2 regions of the Streptomyces sp. G7(2002) genome follow, and region 1 is predicted to be linked to the other one. Evidence: riboswitches for the same ligand, from Rfam matches in the RefSeq annotation. Region 1 holds a riboswitch; the other holds the start of a gene.
The links. Region 1 has a riboswitch for ZMP and ZTP ahead of NUT86_RS25605 (serine hydroxymethyltransferase). Riboswitches for the same ligand answer to the same signal wherever they lie in the genome.
Positions count from the first base shown of each region.

Region 1 (8,876 bases):
ACACCCATACCGTGACCCAGGGGGCGACGACCACCACGGTGACGTCGGCTCCGGATCCGTCGGTGTTCGGGGAGACGGTCACCTTCACGGCCGTCGTCGCTCCGGTCGCGCCGGCCACGGGTACCCCGACCGGGACGGTGACCTTCGTCATCACCGGCGGCCCGACGCTGACCGCCACCCTGTCCGGTGGCACGGCAACCGCCACGACCAGTGCGGTGGGGGTGGGGACCTCCCCGGTCACGGCCACCTACAGCGGTGACACCAACTTCCTCGGTTCCAGCGGCATGGACACCCACACGGTGACCCAGGCGGCGACGACCACCACGGTGACGTCGGCTCCGGACCCGTCGGTGTTCGGGGAGACGGTCACCATCACGGCGGCGGTCGCGCCGGTGTCGCCCGGTTCCGGCACGGTGACCGGCACGGTCACCTTCACCATCGACGGTGCGGGAGGCGGAACGCAGACCGCCACCGTCTCCGGGGGCGTGGCCACCATCACCACCAGCACCCTCGAAGCCGGCCCGCACAACGTCTTCGCCATCTACAGCGGTGACGCCAACTTCACCGGTTCCACCGGCACCGACATCCACACGGTCAGCCAGAGCGCGACCACCACGACCGTCACCTCGTTCCCCGACCCGTCCAACGCCGGTGACACGGTGGCCTTCCTGGCCTTCGTGCAGCCGGTGGCGCCCGGCAGCGGCGACCCGACCGGCACGGTCACCTTCACCGTCACCGACGGGGTGACCACCGTGACCCTGACCGGCACGGTCGACGGCGACGGTGTCGCCGCCGCGAGCTCGCCGCTTGCCACGGCGGGGATCTACACCGTCACGGCCGTCTACGGCGGTGACACCAACTTCACCGGCTCGTCCGACACCGACACCCAGACCGTCGTCGGCGCCTGACACGCCCTTTCCTGCCCCTCGCGCCGGGCCACCCTCATCCGAGGGCGGTCCGGCGCCCGACTGTTGTCTTCCGGCCACGGCGCTTCCGGCCACGGCCTTCGTCCGGGACCGTCGTGGATGTCCGAGGCACCGCCGGAGAGCGGGCCGCCCCGTGTTGCAACCGGCCCACGGGTGCCCTTTAGGCTGTCCGTGCTCAGACAAATGTTCACGGGGGAAGGCACGACATGGCGGAAAATGCACGCCGGCGGCTGCGGTCTAGCACGGTCATCCTGGGAAGCATGGGTGCGCTCGCCGCCGCCCTGACGTCCTGCGGCTCCGAGCCCGACAAGCGCTGCGTCGACCGCAACAGCTACGACACGCTCAACGGCTATCGCATCGTCGACTCCAAGAACTGTTCGGCAAGCGGCAGTTCATCCTCCGGAAGCAGCGGTTCCAGCAGTGGTTCCAGCAGCGGGGGATACGGAAAGAGCGGCCGCGGCAAGTCCGTCGACGGCCAGTGGTACTACGCCCCGGACAACTCCGGCGGCAAATACGCCGACAACGGCACCTTCAGCAAGAGCACGGCCGTCAACCGCGGCGGCTTCGGCTGCTCGGGCTCGGGCGGTCGGCACGGCTCCTCCGGCGGCTGAGCGGACGCGGCACGGTATGGAACGCCACACCATCGACCCGCGCCCCGGCTGGCAGCAGACCGTCGAGGCGCAGGGCCTGATCTACCCGCTGACCCGCTACCCGGACGACTCGCTGCGCCCGTACTGGGACGAGAGCGCGTACTACTCCTTCACCCTCCCCGAGGTCGAGGCCCTGGAGGAGGTCGTCGAGGAGCTGCACGGCATGTGCCTGGCCGCGGCCGCGCACATCGTCGACAAGGACCGCTTCGCCGACCTCGGCATCGAGGACCCGCGGCTGGCCAAGCTGATCGCCGAATCCTGGCGCCGCCGTGACGAACTCCCCTCCCTCTACGGGCGGTTCGATCTGCACTACGACGGCACCGGCCCGGCCAAGATGCTGGAGTACAACGCCGATACGCCGACCTCGCTGGTCGAGGCCGCCAGCCCGCAGTGGTTCTGGATGGAGGAGCGCTTTCCCGGCGCCGACCAGTGGAACTCGCTGCACGAGCGGCTGGTGGCGGCCTGGAAGCGGCAGGCCCCGCTGCTGCCGCCCGGCGCACCGCTGCACTTCGCGCACTCGGCGGGCGACGAGCTCGGCGAGGATCTGATGACCGTCGCCTATCTGGAGGAGACGGCGCAGCAGGCGGGCCTGGAGACGGTCGCCATCTCGATGGAGGACATCGGCTGGGACCGGCTGTCGGGCCGCTTCGTCGATCAGCGGCTGCGCTTCATGCGGGCCTGTTTCAAGCTCTACCCGTGGGAGTGGCTGGCCACCGACGACTTCGGCCCGTACGTCCTGGACACCCTCGACAACGGCGGCGGCACCGGCTCCACCCTCTGGATCGAGCCCGCCTGGAAGATGCTGCTCTCCAACAAGGCGCTGCTGGCGATCCTGTGGGAGCTGTATCCGGGGCATCCGAATCTGCTGCCCGCCTACCTCGACGGGCCGCGCGAGCTGGCACACACCCGTGGTTACGTCGCCAAGCCACTGCTCGGCCGGGAGGGCGCCGGGGTCACCCTGCACGAGCCGGGCGCCGAACCGGTGCTGCGGGGACCCGAGGACCCCTGCTGCTACCAGGAGCTGGCCCCGCTCCCGGACTTCGACGGCAACCGCGTCGTCCTCGGCGCCTGGGTCGTCGAGGACGAGGCGGCGGGCCTCGGCATCCGGGAGTCGGCGGGACCGGTCACCGATGAGTACGCGCGGTTCTTGCCGCATGTGATCCGCTGAATCCGCCGGGGGGCCCGCTCGGGCTCCCCGGTCAGGGGTACAGCCGAACTTCTATGTGTGGACCGACGCCGGCCCGAGAGCGGTCAAGCGCCCGCCCCGGCTCTTGGCCACCCGGCGGACATCGGCAAGGGCCGCGGTCAGTTCAACGGCCAGCAGGTGCAGTTCCCCGGGCGTCCACGCCAGTGCGGCAAGCACTCGGCGGGCCTCGTCGATGAGATCGCCGGCAGAACTGAGCTGCTCCTCCTCCACCTGGTCGGCGATGCGGGAGACATATCCGGTCCCGTCGCCTGCCAGGAAGCACGGTTTGCCGTCCGGGCTGGTCCACGGCAGCAGCCGGACGAAGACCCTCGCTGCAGCGTTGGGCATGTCGTCAACTCCCTTGTAGTTGAGGGCCACGCCCCCGGGCCGTCCACCACGGTCGCGGGGGTCCTCCCTGTCTTGCGAGGAGGGCCTTCCTCGCTCTGGGCAACGGCTCCGCTACGCCCAGCGGTACGGTGGCACTGGAAGCGGCTTTTAAGAGCTTTAAGTGCTCGTGCACACCGGGGAGTTGAGGGCTAGTGGGCACTCGGGAACCGAACCGGCACCTTGAACGGCTTTACCGGCAGACCGGCTGGACGCTGCGGCAGTTCGTCCAGACCGTGAACCGCATCGGCACCGAGCGGGGAACCCCGCTCAAGTACCGCGAGCCGTCGGCCCATCAGTGGTGCCGAGGTCACCTGCCGAAGGAGCAGGTCAGACCGCTGATCGTGGAGGCCCTGGCACGGAAGCTGGGACGTCCGGTCACGCATGCCGAGGTGGGATTCCCCGCACCGGCCAATAGCTCCGATGCCACTCCGGGCACGGTTGAAGGGCTGATCGATCTCAGTAGGGGAGATATGGACCCCTCGCGCCGCGGCGTTCTCGGTATAGGGCTTTTTTCCGTTGCGCTGACGGTGCCCAATTGGCCGGATGTGGTGGGCAGGATGGAAGCCGTTCAAAGTGGTCGACCCCGGCGCATTGGCATGCCGGAGGTCGACATGGTCATTGCCATGACCGAACGAGTGTCAGAACTGGACGACCAATTCGGCGGGCGCCACGCCCGTCCGATGGCAGCGGCTTTTTTGGTGAACACAGTCACCCCGTATCTACGGGCTGACGCCTCCGAGCCGGTACGCAAAGCGATGATGTCGGCTGCTGCCGACTTGTGCTATCTCACGGGGTACATGGCGGTGGACGAAGGCGTTCACGGCCTTGCGCAACAGTATTACCTCAAGGCGTTGGAACTTGCCGGAGCGGCAGAGGATCACTTGACGTACTGCACAACGCTTCGGGGGATGAGTGTGCAGGCTGTTGACCTACGGCACGGCAGGCAGGCAATGCGGCTCGCTGACGCTGCGGCTGCCGCGTCTCCGCAAGCCGGCCCGCGAATGCGCGCCTTCCTTGCCGGGCAGCAGGCGCACACCTCCGCGCAAATCGGCGACCACAGCAAGGCGCTGATGTATCTACGAGAGGCCGAGGTGGCCATGGAGAGGGCTGAGTCAAGGGGGAAGGCGTTCGGCTCATACGATCCGGCAGCCCTGAATTACCACACCAGCCAGGTCCGGTACGAACTCGGCGATGTTCCCGGCTCCATCAAGGCCATGCAGGAATCGGACAAGGTGCGCTACAGCGTTTACCGTCGCGCTCGCGTACGCCACCGCGCCACCTTGGCCGAGCGGCAACTGGAAATCGGCCACCTCGAAGCAGCATGCGCGACATGGCATCTCGCCCTGGACGATTACCCTCTGGTGCAGTCGGGGCGGGCAGATCAGCGCATGCAAACAATGTTCAAACTCATCCGCCCCCACCTCAAGAACCCCGCAGCCCGCGAACTCGACGAACGCGCCCGGCTCGTCACCCCGGCCTCACTCTCCGCCTGAGGGCTGTCGCGTGCGACGGCGGCCGAGCAGGGCGCTTCCCACAATCACCAGGCCGATGGCGATGACCTTGGCGGCCCAGTAGTAGCCGACCGCCGGCTCATCCGGGGTGCCGGGCAGCCGGAAGAAGGCCCATGCCGCCGCGAGGCCGCCGAAGACGATCAGTGCGACAGCGCCCCACGTCCCGAGGTCCGCCCACCAGGGCCCCGGGAGGTGACCCCGCTCGTCGGTCTGCTCAACGTCCTTGTCGGCCATGGTCTGTTCTCCTGGGCACAGGGTGGCGGTCGCGGGGGAAGACGCGGGCCCGGCGCGGAAGGTTCACCGGGCCGAACGTCCCCTGCTGGAGCCGACATCCTGAGGAGAACGGCACGCGCCCCGCCTCATCCCTCCAGCACCCCCCGCAGCTGATCGAGCCCCCAGTCCAGGTCCTCCTTGCTGATGACCAGCGGCGGCGCGAGCCGGATCGTCGAGCCGTGGGTGTCCTTGACCAGCACCCCGCGCGCCATCAGCTGTTCGGAGATCTCCCGTCCCGTGCCGCGCGACGGGTTGATGTCCACACCGGCCCACAGTCCGCGGCCGCGCACCGCGTCCACCGCGCCGCCGCCCACCAGCAGCCCCAGCTCGCTGTGCAGATGTTCGCCCAGTTCCACGGCCTGCTGCTGGAATTCACCGGTCCGCAGCATCGCCATGACCTCCAGCGCCACCGCGCAGGCGAGCGGGTTCCCGCCGAACGTCGAGCCGTGCTCGCCGGGGGCGAAGACGCCCAGCACCTCGCGGGAGGAGACCACCGCCGAGACCGGCACCACCCCGCCGCCCAGCGCCTTGCCGAGCACATACATGTCGGGCACCACGCCCTCGTGCTCACAGGCGAAGGTCCGGCCGGTGCGGCCCAGCCCCGACTGGATCTCATCGGCGATGAACAGCACGTTCCGGCTGCGGGTCAGCTCCCGTACGCCCGCCAGGTAGCCCGGCGGCGGCACCAGCACGCCCGCCTCGCCCTGGATCGGCTCCAGCAGCACCGCGACCGTGTCGGCGTCGACGGCGGCCTCCAGCGCGGGCAGATCGCCGTACGGGACGATCTCGAAGCCGGGGGTGTACGGGCCGAAGTCGGCGCGTGCCTCGGGGTCGGTGGAGAAGGAGACGATGGTGGTCGTCCGGCCGTGGAAGTTGTTGTCCGCGACGATGATCTTCGCCCGGCCGTCCGGGACGCCCTTGACCTTGTAGCCCCATTTACGGGCCGTCTTCACCGCCGTCTCGACCGCCTCGGCGCCGGTGTTCATCGGGAGCACCAGCTCCATCCCGCACAGCTCCGCCAGCTGGGTGCAGAAGTCGGCGAACCGGTCGTGATGGAAGGCGCGTGAGGTGAGTGTGACCCGCTCCAGCTGTGCCGTGGCCGCGTCGAGCAGCCGGCGGTTGCCGTGCCCGAAGTTCAGTGCGGAGTACCCGGCGAGCATGTCCAGGTAGCGGCGGCCGTCGACGTCCGTCACCCAGGCGCCCTCGGCGGTGGCCACGACGACGGGCAGCGGGTGGTAGTTGTGCGCGCTGTGGGCTTCGGCGGCCGCGATGCCGCGTTCCGTGGACGTCACCGGTGACTCCGTTCGGTAGGCCGTGCGGGCGCGGGCACTGCCGCGTCCCTCTCCATTGTTGCGCCCGCCCGGACCGCCCGGCCTGCGAAGATCCGCCGGACAGGGCCCCGGGGGGTGTCCTAGACTCTGCGTTGCGCACTGCGACTGGCGTACGGGGAAGCAACCTCGAGGAAGCGGTGCGCGGCAACCATCACGAGGTGCCGCCCCGCCTGGGCACCCCGGGACCACGACCGGCAACACCGATCGACCGCCCCGGAGGACGCCATGTCACAGCCGCATGTCTCACAGCCCCATGCCGCACAGCCCCTTTCGCATCCCGCGCTGAGCGCCGCCGACCCCGAACTGGCCGCACTGGTCGGCGCCGAGGAGCAGCTCCAGGCCGACACGCTGCGACTGATCCCCAGCGAGAACTACGTCTCCGCCGCCGTCCTGGAAGCCACCGGCACCGTCCTGCAGAACAAGTACAGCGAGGGGTACGCGGGCCGTCGCTACTACGAAGGCCAGCAGAACATCGACCGGGTCGAGACGCTGGCCGTCGAGCGGGCCAAGGCCGTCTTCGGCGTGGAGCACGCCAACGTCCAGCCGTACTCCGGCTCGCCCGCCAACCTCGCCGCCTACCTCGCCTTCGCCGAGCCCGGCGACACCGTGCTCGGCATGGCGCTGCCGATGGGCGGGCACCTCACGCACGGCTGGGGCGTCTCGGCGACCGGTACGTGGTTCCGCGGGGTGCAGTACGGCGTACGCCCCGACAGCGCGCTGATCGACTTCGACGAGGTGCGCGACCTCGCCCGCAAGGAACGCCCGAAGATCATCTTCTGTGGCGGTACCGCCGTCCCCCGCACCATCGACTTCGCCGCCTTCGGCGAGATCGCACGGGAGGTCGACGCCGTACTCGTCGCGGACATCGCGCACATCGCCGGCCTGATCGCGGGCGGCGCCCACCCGTCGCCCGTACCGCACGCGGACGTCATCTCGACCACCACGCACAAGACCCTGCGCGGCCCGCGCGGCGCCATGCTGATGTCCCGGGCGAGCCACGCCAAGGCCGTCGACAAGGCCGTTTTCCCCGGTCTGCAGGGCGGCCCGCACAACCACACCACCGCCGCCATCGCGGTGGCGCTGCGCGAGGCGGCCGCCCCGTCCTTCCGTGACTACGCGCACGCCGTCGTCGCCAACGCCAAGGCGCTCGCCGAGGCGCTGCTGGCCCGCGGCTACGACCTGGTCTCCGGCGGCACCGACAACCACCTGGTGCTGATCGACCTCACCTCGAAGGACGTCCCGGGCAAGGTCGCCGCGAAGGCGCTGGACCGGGCCGGCATCGTCGTCAACTACAACACCGTCCCCTTCGACCCGCGTAAGCCCTTCGACCCCTCCGGCATCCGCATCGGCACCCCGTCCCTCACCTCCCGCGGACTGGGCACGGACCGGATGCCGCTGGTCGCCGAGTGGATCGACCGCAGCGTCCAGGCCGCGGCGAAGGGCGACGAGGAGGCGCTGGCGGTGATCCGTACGGAGGTGGCCGAGCTGATGGCGGCCTACCCGGCGCCGGGGCTGCCGACGGCCTGAGGCTCGCGGTGTACCGGGGCACCCGTCGCCCCGGTACACCGCTCACCGGCCGTGATCAGCCGGTGAGCCGGACCGGCAGGACATGGGTGCTGTTGCCGATGAAGCTCTGGTGCGGCGGCAGCTCCGCGTCCGGGACGGCGAGGTCCAGCGCCGGATAGCGGGTGAAGAGCGCCTCCAGGGCGACGGTCGCCTCCAGCCGGGCCAGCGGCGCGCCCAGGCAGTAGTGCGGTCCGTGGCCGAAGGAGAGATGCCGGGTGGCGGGCCGCCGGGTGACGTCGAACCGGTCCGCGTCGGCCCCGTACGCCTCCGGGTCCCGGCCGGCCGCGGAGTAGGAGGCCAGCATCGGGGTGCCACGCGGCACGACCGTGCCGCCGAGCTCCAGGTCCCGGACCGGATAGCGGAACGGGAAGTGGGCGACCGGGCTGTCGTGGCGCAGCGTCTCCTCGACCACGTCGTCCCAGGTCGCCCGCCCGGCCCGGACCAGCTCCAGCTGCTCGCGGCCGGTGCACAGGGCCCGCACCGCGTTGGTGATCAGATTGAGCGTGGTCTCATGCCCGGCGATGATCATCAGCAGCAGGGTGCCGACCAGCTCCCGTGCGCTCAGCCGGTCGCCGTCCTCCTCCTGGGCGGCGAGCAGCGCGCTGGTCAGATCGTCCCCGGGGTCCGCCCGCCGGGCCTCGGCGACCTCCCCGAGGACGGCGGTGATCTCACGGTTGGCCGCCTGCACCTCGTCCGCCGTGCCGGTCGTGCCCACGATCAGGTTCGACAGCTCGTGCAGCCGGTCCCGCAAGGCGGCGTCCACGCCCAGCAGTTCGCAGATCACGCTCATCGGCAGCGGATAGGCGAAGTGCCGGCGCAGATCCACCGTGCCGTCGGCCGCGGCGGCGCCCGGCAGCCCGTCCAGCAGCGCGGCCGTCAGCTCCACCACCCGGGGCCGCAGGGCCGCCACCCGCCGCGGGGTGAACACCTTGGTCACCAGGCCGCGCAGCCGCCGGTGGTCCGCGCCGTCGGCCGTGGTCATCCCGTCGACGGTGGCGAAGGTGGTCAGCGGCCAGCCGGGCGGCACGGTGCCGTCGTGCAGCGCC
Region 1 covers NZ_CP102609.1:6,016,436-6,025,311, forward strand. Annotated here, with positions in the region: gene NUT86_RS25570 (Ig-like domain-containing protein) at 1-908, shown strand, start outside; gene NUT86_RS25575 (hypothetical protein) at 1,133-1,537, shown strand; gene NUT86_RS25580 (glutathionylspermidine synthase family protein) at 1,554-2,744, shown strand; gene NUT86_RS25585 (hypothetical protein) at 2,796-3,110, opposite strand; gene NUT86_RS25590 (tetratricopeptide repeat protein) at 3,302-4,642, shown strand; gene NUT86_RS25595 (hypothetical protein) at 4,628-4,894, opposite strand; gene rocD (ornithine--oxo-acid transaminase) at 5,020-6,225, opposite strand; ZMP/ZTP riboswitch at 6,356-6,447, shown strand; gene NUT86_RS25605 (serine hydroxymethyltransferase) at 6,490-7,791, shown strand; gene NUT86_RS25610 (cytochrome P450 family protein) at 7,847-8,876, opposite strand, start outside.

Region 2 (8,876 bases), 4.8 Mb from region 1:
TGTAGTACGTGGCCGGGTCACCGACGGCCGGCTCCTGCCGCAGGGCGAACCGGGTGACGAGGTCGGGGTTGGCGATGAAGTGCGTGCCGAAGGACACGGCGTCGGCGATCCCGGCGTCGAGGACGGCGTTCCCCGACTCACGGTCGAAGCCGTTGTTCGCGATCAGGGGGCCGTCGAACCGCCGCCGGTAGCGTGCGAGCGCCGCGAGGTCGGGGGCCTCGTCCGCCGCGGTGCGGTCCCGGCCCCGCAGGTGCAGGTAGGCGACCGGACGGTCGTTGAGCTCCGTCACCAGTGCGTCGTGGTCGGCGAGCGTCTCCTCGTCGGCCCGGTAATGCTCCCCCTCGTTCCAGTAGGGCGCCAGGCGGACGCCGACGCACCGGCCGTGCCACGGCTCGGCGACCGCGTCGACGATGTCCAGCAGCAGACGCCGCCGGCCCGTACGGTCACCGCCGTAGGCATCGGTGCGGCGGTTCAGCCGTGGGTTGAGGAACTGCGCGATCAGAAACGCGCCGAGGGCACCGATCTCGACCCCGTCGAACCCCGCGCGCCGGGCGTTCTCCGCGGCGGCACGGAAGTCGGCGACCGTGGCCGCGATGTCGGCGGTGGTCATCTCCCGGGGAGTGACCGTCTCCTTGAACCCGCCGGCGGTGAAGGACCTCGTACGGGGGTTGACCGCCGACGGCCCGCCGGGCAGCTCTCCTCCCAGGTGGTCGGGGTGCGAGGCGGCGCCGGTGTGCCAGAGCTGCAGCACGATGCGGCCGCCGAGGGCGTGCACGACATCGGTGACCCGCCGCCACCCGGCGATCTGGTCCTCGCGGTAGATGCCGGGAACGTGGACGAAGCCGACCGCCCGTTCGCTGACCCAGGTCCCCTCGGTAATGATCAGTCCGGCGGTGGCCCGCTGGCCGTAGTAGGCGGCGTGCAACTCCGTCGGTACGAGCGCGGCGTTGGCCGCGCGGCCCCGGGTGAGCGGGGCCATCACCACACGGTTGGGCAAGGAGAGGCCGCCGAGGTCCGCGCGCCGCAGCAGCGGCTGGTCGGCGGTGGTCGGCAGGGTACTGCTCATGGTGTGTTCCTCCTGGTCATCGGGCCGGGGCGGTGGCCGGGCCCGGAATCCGGGCCGGACGGCGGGCGCCGGTCACCTCGGCCCGGTGGTGCGCGTCATCAAGGTGACGGAGCGGGACGAGGAAAGGTGACCGATGGACGAGCAGGACCGGCTGGCGGAACGGTTCGAGGCACAGCGCGGCCATTTGCGCGCGGTCGCCTACCGGATGCTGGGCTCCCTCAGCGATGCGGACGACGCCGTGCAGGAAGCCTGGCTACGGCTCAGCCGTGTCGACAGCGGAACCGTCGAGAACCTGCCCGGCTGGCTGACGACGGTCGTGTCGCGGCTCTGCCTCGACATCCTGCGCTCCCGCACCGCACGACGGGAGGAACCGGTCGGACAGCAACCGCCCGACCCGGCCCGGGACGCCGAGGACGGGACCGGCCCGGAACCCGAAGCGCTGCTGATCGACTCGGTCGGCCGGGCCCTGCTGGTGGTGCTGGACACCTTGGCTCCCGCCGAGCGGATCGCCTTCGTCCTGCACGACATGTTCGCCGTGCCGTTCGACCGGATCGCTCCCCTCGTGGAACGTTCGCCGGTGACCACGAAGAAGCTCGCCAGCCGCGCACGTCACAAGGTCCAGGGCACCCCCGCCGTTCCCGCCGCCGATCTCGCCCGGCAGCGGAAGGCCGTCGACGCCTTCCTCGCCGCCTCGCGCGACGGCGACCTCGACGCGCTGCTCGCGGTGCTGGCCCCCGACGTCGTGCGCCGGGCCGACCCCGCTGCCCTGCCCCCGGGCGCGCCGACGGAGCTCCGCGGTGCGCACTCGGTGGCCGCGGGGACCCTGGTCTTCGGGCGGAAGGCACGCTTCGCGGCGCCGGCGCTGGTGAACGGGACCGTGGGGATCGTCGTGGCCCCGCGTGGCCGGCTGCTACTCGCCCTCACCGTCACCGTCGAGGGCGAAAGGATCTCCGCCTACGAAGTGATCGCCGACCCCGCCCGTCTCCGGCGACTCGACCTCGCCGTCCTCGACGTGTGACCGGCGGCCACGGCCCGGCGCGCCGTTCCGGTCCCGTACGGATGTCCGGTCAGGACGCACCGGACCCGGCGCCGTCCTGCTTCAGCTTCGTCACCTTCCGTGGCAGTGATCCCGCGCCGTCGGCCAGCGGGGGAGTGGCGCCGGGCGTGCCGGCCCCCTTCTTCAGGCTGTCGAGAATGGCCAGCCCCTGGCCGACGATGCCGGAGACGATCTCGTTCATCCCGTCGGTGCCGTTGAGGACGGTCAGCCGGGCGCCGGCGAGGCCCTCGGCCGCGGCCTCGGTGAGGGCGGGGAGGTTCTCGACGGTGCGGTTGGCGGCGATCAGCTCCTGGTTGCCGTCCCGCAGCGAGCCCGCGAGGGCCGTGTTGGCGTCGGCGCGCGCCTGGGCGACGGTCCGCTCGGTGTAGGCGCGGGCGTCCGCCTCGTACCGGACCTGGTCACGCTGGGCCTCCGCCAGGGTGCGCAGCCGGTAGGCCTCGGCGTCCGCGGGGCGGCGAACCTCGCCCTCCAGCCGCTGGGCGGCGAGCGAGGCCTGCCGCTGGGCCAGCGCGGTCTGCTCCTCGATGACCTCCTGCGAGGCCCTGGCCTGCGAGAGCGGGCCGGCCTGTGCGGCACGGGCGTTGTACTGCTCGGTCTCGGCGAGGAACCCGGCCCGCTTGATCGCGGTGTCCCGCTCGTACTCGGCCTTCAGCGCCGCCGCCTGCTGCTCCCGTTCGGTCGCCTCCTGGTCGGCCTTGGCCTGCGCGATCCGGGCCGCGCTGGCGACCGCGGCGGCGTGCGGGGCGGCGAGATTGGTGATGTAGCCGGAGGTGTCGGCGATCTCCTGGATCTGCAGGGCGTCGACGACGATGCCGAGCTTCTCCATCTCGGAGTGGCTGCCGTCCTTGACCTCCTGGGCGACCCGGTCCCGCTCCCGGATGATCTGCTCGACGGTCAGTCCGCCGACGATCGAGCGCAGATGACCGGCGAAGATCCGCCCCACCAGCTCTTCCATGGTGGCCTGCTCGGAGAGGAACCGGCGCGCGGCGTTGGCGATGGACGTCTGGTCGTCCCCGACCTTGAAGACGGCAACCGCCCGGACGCCGAGCCGGATGCCCTGCTGGGTGACGCAGTCCTCGGAGATCTCCGCCTCCCGCAGCGACAGCGACAGCACGGACGCCTTCTGTTTGACGGGCAGGACCCAGCAGCCATGGCCGGTGACGATACGGAATTGGGCGTCCCCGGCCCGGCGCTTCGAGCCGGAGATCAACAGCGCCTCGTTCGGCGCCGGAACATGCCAGAACAACATCGGAAGGCTCCTGGTCCGGTGCGACCGGCCTCGGCCGGGGCGCGGGGACGGCCGCGGGAAAGGGGAGTGCTCACGTGGTCGGCGGGCCCGGTCTGCGGGACCGCCGGGTCACGCGGGCAGCGGCGCGACGATCACCGACCGCGCCGAGGTGTGCTCCACCACGATGACCTGCGTGTGCCGGGCGATGGGCTCGCGGGACCAGGCGGCGAAGGCTTCGGTGCCGCCGCGTACGGGCAGCAGCACCTCACCCGGGCCGTCGGTCGGGATCGAGACGGTCACCCGCCCGATCACCCCGATCGGGCTGAAGTCCGTGTCATCCGTTGCGCTCACCCGGGCTCCGTCGCTGGTCAAAGCCGCTGTCGGCGCAGTCGCCGGACAGCGGGAAATCCTCGACAACTCAACGGTACTCCGGCCGGGGTGCCGCCGGCCCGGCAGCCGCGGCGGAGCCGGTTCCGGCGTCCAGACGGGCGGGCCGGGCCGACGGGACCGACGGCTTTCTCGGCGGCAGTACGTCGGGCGCGCGATGGGGCCGGAGGGCCGTGAGGGCGCTCTCGGTCTCCTCCATCAGGGCACGGTAGGAGACCAGGCGCTGCCACTCGGGATCGGCGACCCCGGGCACCGTGGCGGCACGCTCGGTCCACTGCTTCACCAGCCCGGCGTACACCGGTGTCTGCCTGATGACCTCCGCGGTGATCCACCGCGGCATCTGCCCGGGGCGGGGGAGGGACGTCTGTCCGTGACCTGCGACGGTGCCGGAAGAGGGGACGCTCATGGCCGTAGAAACGATTCTTCGACGCTGGGGTCACTGCGTATTTTTGCAGCCGTCCGTACTTCCGCCAGGCAGGCAGGGACGGGTCTCCATCGAATATCACCTTATGCAGTGATCTATAGCCGGGAAGCGGTCCAATCCGGACGAAGGAACGTTGTCGCAGTCATGGAACCGAGGGAGTTGTGGGAGCGCCACGCGGTACTCGCACAAGCGTTTTGCAGCAGCGATGACGAGGTCCGCCGGACGCAGGGACTCCTCGACGAGGCCGAGGCCCGCCGTTCGCGGACCCTGGCCGCCTTCGCCGTGACCGTGGGCAGTGACGCGGTGGTGGCGGAGCTGCTCGGCCTGGACGAACGCGAAGTGCGGCTGGCCCGGCGCACGGTGGGCAAGGAAGACGCCCGCGCGGTCGCCAAGAGCCTGCTCGCACAGCCCGCGTGCGAGCAACCCCCCGCACCGCAGCAGCCCGCGCAGCAGGCCCCCGCACCGCAGCCCGCGCAGACGGCCGCCGCCCCAGGGGCCGCCGTGCACCCTCCGGGCCCCTCGGCCCCACCGCAGGCAGTCCCGGTCGCCGTGCCCCAGCCCCCCTCCGAGCCGGCCTGGGCACCGGCGCTGGACGCCGTCCTGATGAGCAGCTGGCACAACGGAGTTGACCTCACCGCCCTGGCCACCGAACTCGGTCTCGACGTCCGGCTGCTGGTGGCCCGCGCACAACAGCTGTCCGCCGAGAGCCGCCCGGTCCAGCCCCCGGCGTCGGACCGCACGGGCCGGCACCGCCGGATGGTCAGTCCCCCGTCCTCCCCACAGCCCGAGACCCCCCACCTGACCTGGCGCGAGCGACCACAGCAGCCTCCACGGGAGCACTACGAGCATGAGCCCTGGAAGCAGCAGCCGTATCAGAACTACCCGGACCCGCAGGAGTACCAGGAATACCGGGTGTACGAGGAACACCAGCAGTATCAGCAGCCCACCCAGCCCACCTGGGATGCCAACGCCATCACCGCTGCCCAGCACGACTGGGACGGCATCCTCAGCCAATGGGAGGCCACCGCCGCCCCTCAACCACCTCTCTCCGCACCCGGTCAGGGAGGGGGGTGACGAGCCTGCGCCGTCGTGCGCCGGAGGTATCCGGGCCGTCGAAGGGCGTCGCCTGCCGTAGCCGCCGCAGCCGGGGCTGGGGCCGATGCCGCCCCTGGGCGGACGATCAGACGTCGATTACAGTGGGCGCCGAGCCGTGACTGGCGCTTGGGTGGAGTACCACCGGGGAGCGGCTCGGCCATCCACGGTCCGTGCCGCGCGCCTGGGCGATCCCACACGACGCTCAGGAGCAGCCCATGTCCCCGGAAGCCCGCCTCATGGACGGCAGCGCACTGGCCCGCAGCATGGTCGAACAGGCCGCCCGGCGCGCGGCCGACCTCACCGAACGGACCGGCACGGCCCCGTGTCTGGCGACCGTTCTCGTCGGCGAGGACCCCGCCTCGGTGACGTATGTACGCATGAAGCGCAACCGGTGCGCCAAGGCCGGAATTCTCTCCCGGCATGTCGCACTGCCCGCCGCCACCACGACCGCGGAGCTGGTCGACACGATCACCGCGCTGTCGAACGACCCCACCGTGCACGGCATCCTGCTGCAGCACCCGGCCGGCCCGCACATCGACGAGCGGGCCGCGTTCGAGGCGATCGCCCCCGAGAAGGACGTCGACGGCGTCACCTGCCACTCCTTCGCCGCGATGAGTTTCGGCCTGGACGGCTTCGCCTCCTGCACGCCCGGCGGCATCCTCCGGCTGCTGGACCACTATGACGTCGACCTGGCCGGCAAGCACGCCGTCGTGGTCGGCCGCAGCGCGATCCTCGGCAAGCCGGTGGGGATGCTGCTGCTCGGCCGCAATGCCACCGTCACCTACTGCCACTCCCGCACCACCGACCTGGCGTCGCTCACCAAGGAGGCCGATGTCCTGATCGCGGCCGTCGGCCGGCCCCGGTTCCTGAGCGGTGAGCACCTCAAGCCCGGGGCCGTCGTGATAGACGCCGGCTCCAACCCGGGCAACGTCGGCGATGTGGACTTCGACTCGGCGCGCACCCGCGCCGCCCTGATCACCCCGGTCCCCGGCGGCGTCGGCCCCATGACCATCGCCACCCTGCTCACCCAGACCGTGGACGCCGCGGCCGCCCAGCTGAACGCGGGCTGACCGCCGGCCGCCGGGGTGCGGTTAGGGGCCGGAAATGTCCGCCCGGCTCGCGAGGGCCGTCCGTATGATCACGAGGTCGGTAGGCGACCATCCTCGGAGGCTGGAACGACCATGGCGGAACAGCGAGTTGTCATTGTGACGGGCGGCGGTACGGGGATCGGCGCCGCCACCGCCCGGCTGCTGCGGGCGGCCGGGCACCAGGTGGTGATCTCCGGCCGCCGGCCCGAACCGCTGCACCGCCTGGCCGAGGAGACCGGAGCGCTGGCCCATCCTTCGGACGCCGCGGATCCCGAGGCGGTGCAAGGCCTCGTCGAGACGGCCGTATCCGCCTACGGAAGGCTCGACGGACTGGTTCTCAACGCCGGTATCGCCCGCAGCGGTGCCGTCGGCGACCTGTCCGTCGAGGACTGGGAGGCCGTCATGACCACCAATGTCACCGGCCCGTTCCTGCTCCAACGCGCCGCCCTTCCCCACCTGTTGGCCGCACGGGGTGCGGTGGTCGCCGTCGCCTCCGTCTCGGCTCTGCGCAACGGCGACGGCAATGCCGCCTATGCGACCTCCAAGGCGGCGCTGCTCCAGCTGTGCCGCTCCCTCGCCGTCGACTACGGGCGGGACGGGCTGCGCGCCAATGTCGTCTGCCCCAGCTGGGTGCGTACGGAGATGGCCGACCGGCGGATGGCGCGCTTCGCCGAGGAGGCCGGGCTGGCGGACGGCGGGGTGGATGCCGCGTACGAGGAGGCCACCCGGCTGCTCCCCGTGGGCCGCGCCGGGCAGCCGCAGGAGGTCGCGGAGGCGATCAGCTGGCTGCTCTCACCCGCCGCTTCCTTCGTCAACGGCGCGGTCCTCACTGTCGACGGTGGGGCGACGGCCATCGACCCCGGAGGCGCCGCGTTCACCTACCGCATCGAGCCACGCGACGGTGCGGAGAGCTGAGCCGCCCGGCGGAGCGGTGCGGGCGCCGGGCGCGGAGCGGAACGGCCGCGCCCGGTGCGTCCGGTGTCAGCTCAGCGTCCGCAGCATCGAGGCGTCGAACGGTACGAGGGCGTCGGTGCGGCCCTCGAAGATCTTGGCGGCCCACTCCGGGTCGCCGAGCAGGGCCCGCCCGATGGCGACGAGGTCGAACTCGTCCCGCTCCAGCCTGTCCAGCAGCCGGTCGATGCCGGCGACGCCCGCCTGTTCGCCCTTGAACGTCCCGATGAACTCGTTGTCGAGTCCGACGGAGCCCACGGTGATGGTCGGCCGGCCGGAGAGCTTCTTGACCCATCCCGCGAGGTTGAGGTCCGAGTCCTCGTACTCGGGAAGCCAGTAGCGGCGCGTCGAGCAGTGGAACGCGGTGACGCCGGCCTCGGTCAGCGGCGCCACGACCGCCTGGAGCTCCTCCGGCGAATCGGCCAGGCGGGCCTGGTAGTTGTTCATCTTCCACTGGGACATCCTGAAGAGGACCGGGAAGTCCGGGGAGACCGCTTCCCGGCAGGCCGCCACGATCTCGGCGGCGAAGCGTGTACGGGCGGTGGGGCTGCCGCCGTAGGCGTCGGTACGCCGGTTGGTGCCCGACCACAGGAACTGGTCGATCAAGTAGCCGTGTGCACCGTGCAGTTCGACGCCGTCGAAGCCGAGCCGCTCGGCCGTGGCCGCCGCCTCGGCGAAGGCCGCGATGACATCGTCGAGATCCCGCTGGGTCATGGCGTGCCCGGAGGGTGTGCCGTCGAGGGCGATCCCGGACGGGCCGGACGGCGGGGCGTCGGGGAACGGCGGAGCGCCCGCCTGGCGGGCCATGCCGACGTGCCACAGCTGCGGCATGAGCGTCCCGCCCGCCGCATGGACCGCCGCCACGACCCGCCCCCAGCCGTCGAGCGCGTCCTCACCGTGGAAGCGGGGCACGGCGCCGCTGGTTCCGGCGGCGGCGTGCTGGACGTAGGTCCCCTCCGTGATGATCAGGCCGACGCCGCCGGCGGCGCGGCGCGCGTAATAGTCCGCGACATCGGCGCCCGGGACACCGCCCGGCGAGAACTCGCGGGTCATCGGCGCCATGGCTATCCGGTTCGGCACGGTGAGGCCGCCCAGGGCGAAGGGACGGGAGAGTGTCTGGGCCGCTCGGGTGGCGGAGGCGCTGGGAGTCACGTGTGGGTCTCCTAGGAAGAGAACGCGGTCGCGGAACGCCGCCGGCCGGCAGACGTTCCGCTGTTCCGAACACAGCACAGCGGCGCCGTCATCCGCTTCTCACTGTCTGCTGCGCCACATTCGTCACTCCGCAGGCGCCACTCCGCCGTCGTCATCCGGCTCCCGTTCCCGCTGTTGCGCCTTCCTGTAGGGAGGTCAGGTGGTGACCGGCTGGGTGGCGCGGGCGAGTTCGCGGCGGAGGCGCATGAAGGGGCGGGGGCGGTCGAGGGCCAGGACGGCGGTGGTGCGCCCGTCGCGTTCGTAGCAGGCGAGGAAGCTGCGGTCGTCGGGCGAGCCCTCGACGATGCGCGGGGTGTCGGTGGGCAGTCGCCGGCCGGCGAACTGGATGCGCACGCCGTACTGGTCGGACCAGAAGTACGGCAGGCTCC
Region 2 covers NZ_CP102609.1:1,201,431-1,210,306, reverse strand. Annotated here, with positions in the region: gene NUT86_RS04650 (alkene reductase) at 1-1,066, opposite strand, end outside; gene NUT86_RS04645 (sigma-70 family RNA polymerase sigma factor) at 1,200-2,084, shown strand; gene NUT86_RS04640 (SPFH domain-containing protein) at 2,134-3,372, opposite strand; gene NUT86_RS04635 (hypothetical protein) at 3,481-3,702, opposite strand; gene NUT86_RS04630 (hypothetical protein) at 3,770-4,144, opposite strand; gene NUT86_RS04625 (hypothetical protein) at 4,307-5,236, shown strand; ZMP/ZTP riboswitch at 5,363-5,451, shown strand; gene NUT86_RS04620 (bifunctional 5,10-methylenetetrahydrofolate dehydrogenase/5,10-methenyltetrahydrofolate cyclohydrolase) at 5,473-6,327, shown strand; gene NUT86_RS04615 (SDR family NAD(P)-dependent oxidoreductase) at 6,439-7,260, shown strand; gene NUT86_RS04610 (NADH:flavin oxidoreductase) at 7,327-8,448, opposite strand; gene NUT86_RS04605 (NAD(P)/FAD-dependent oxidoreductase) at 8,644-8,876, opposite strand, start outside.
Region 2: it holds a riboswitch for ZMP and ZTP, as region 1 does, so the genes downstream of both, NUT86_RS04620 (bifunctional 5,10-methylenetetrahydrofolate dehydrogenase/5,10-methenyltetrahydrofolate cyclohydrolase) here and NUT86_RS25605 (serine hydroxymethyltransferase) in region 1, are expected to answer to the same signal.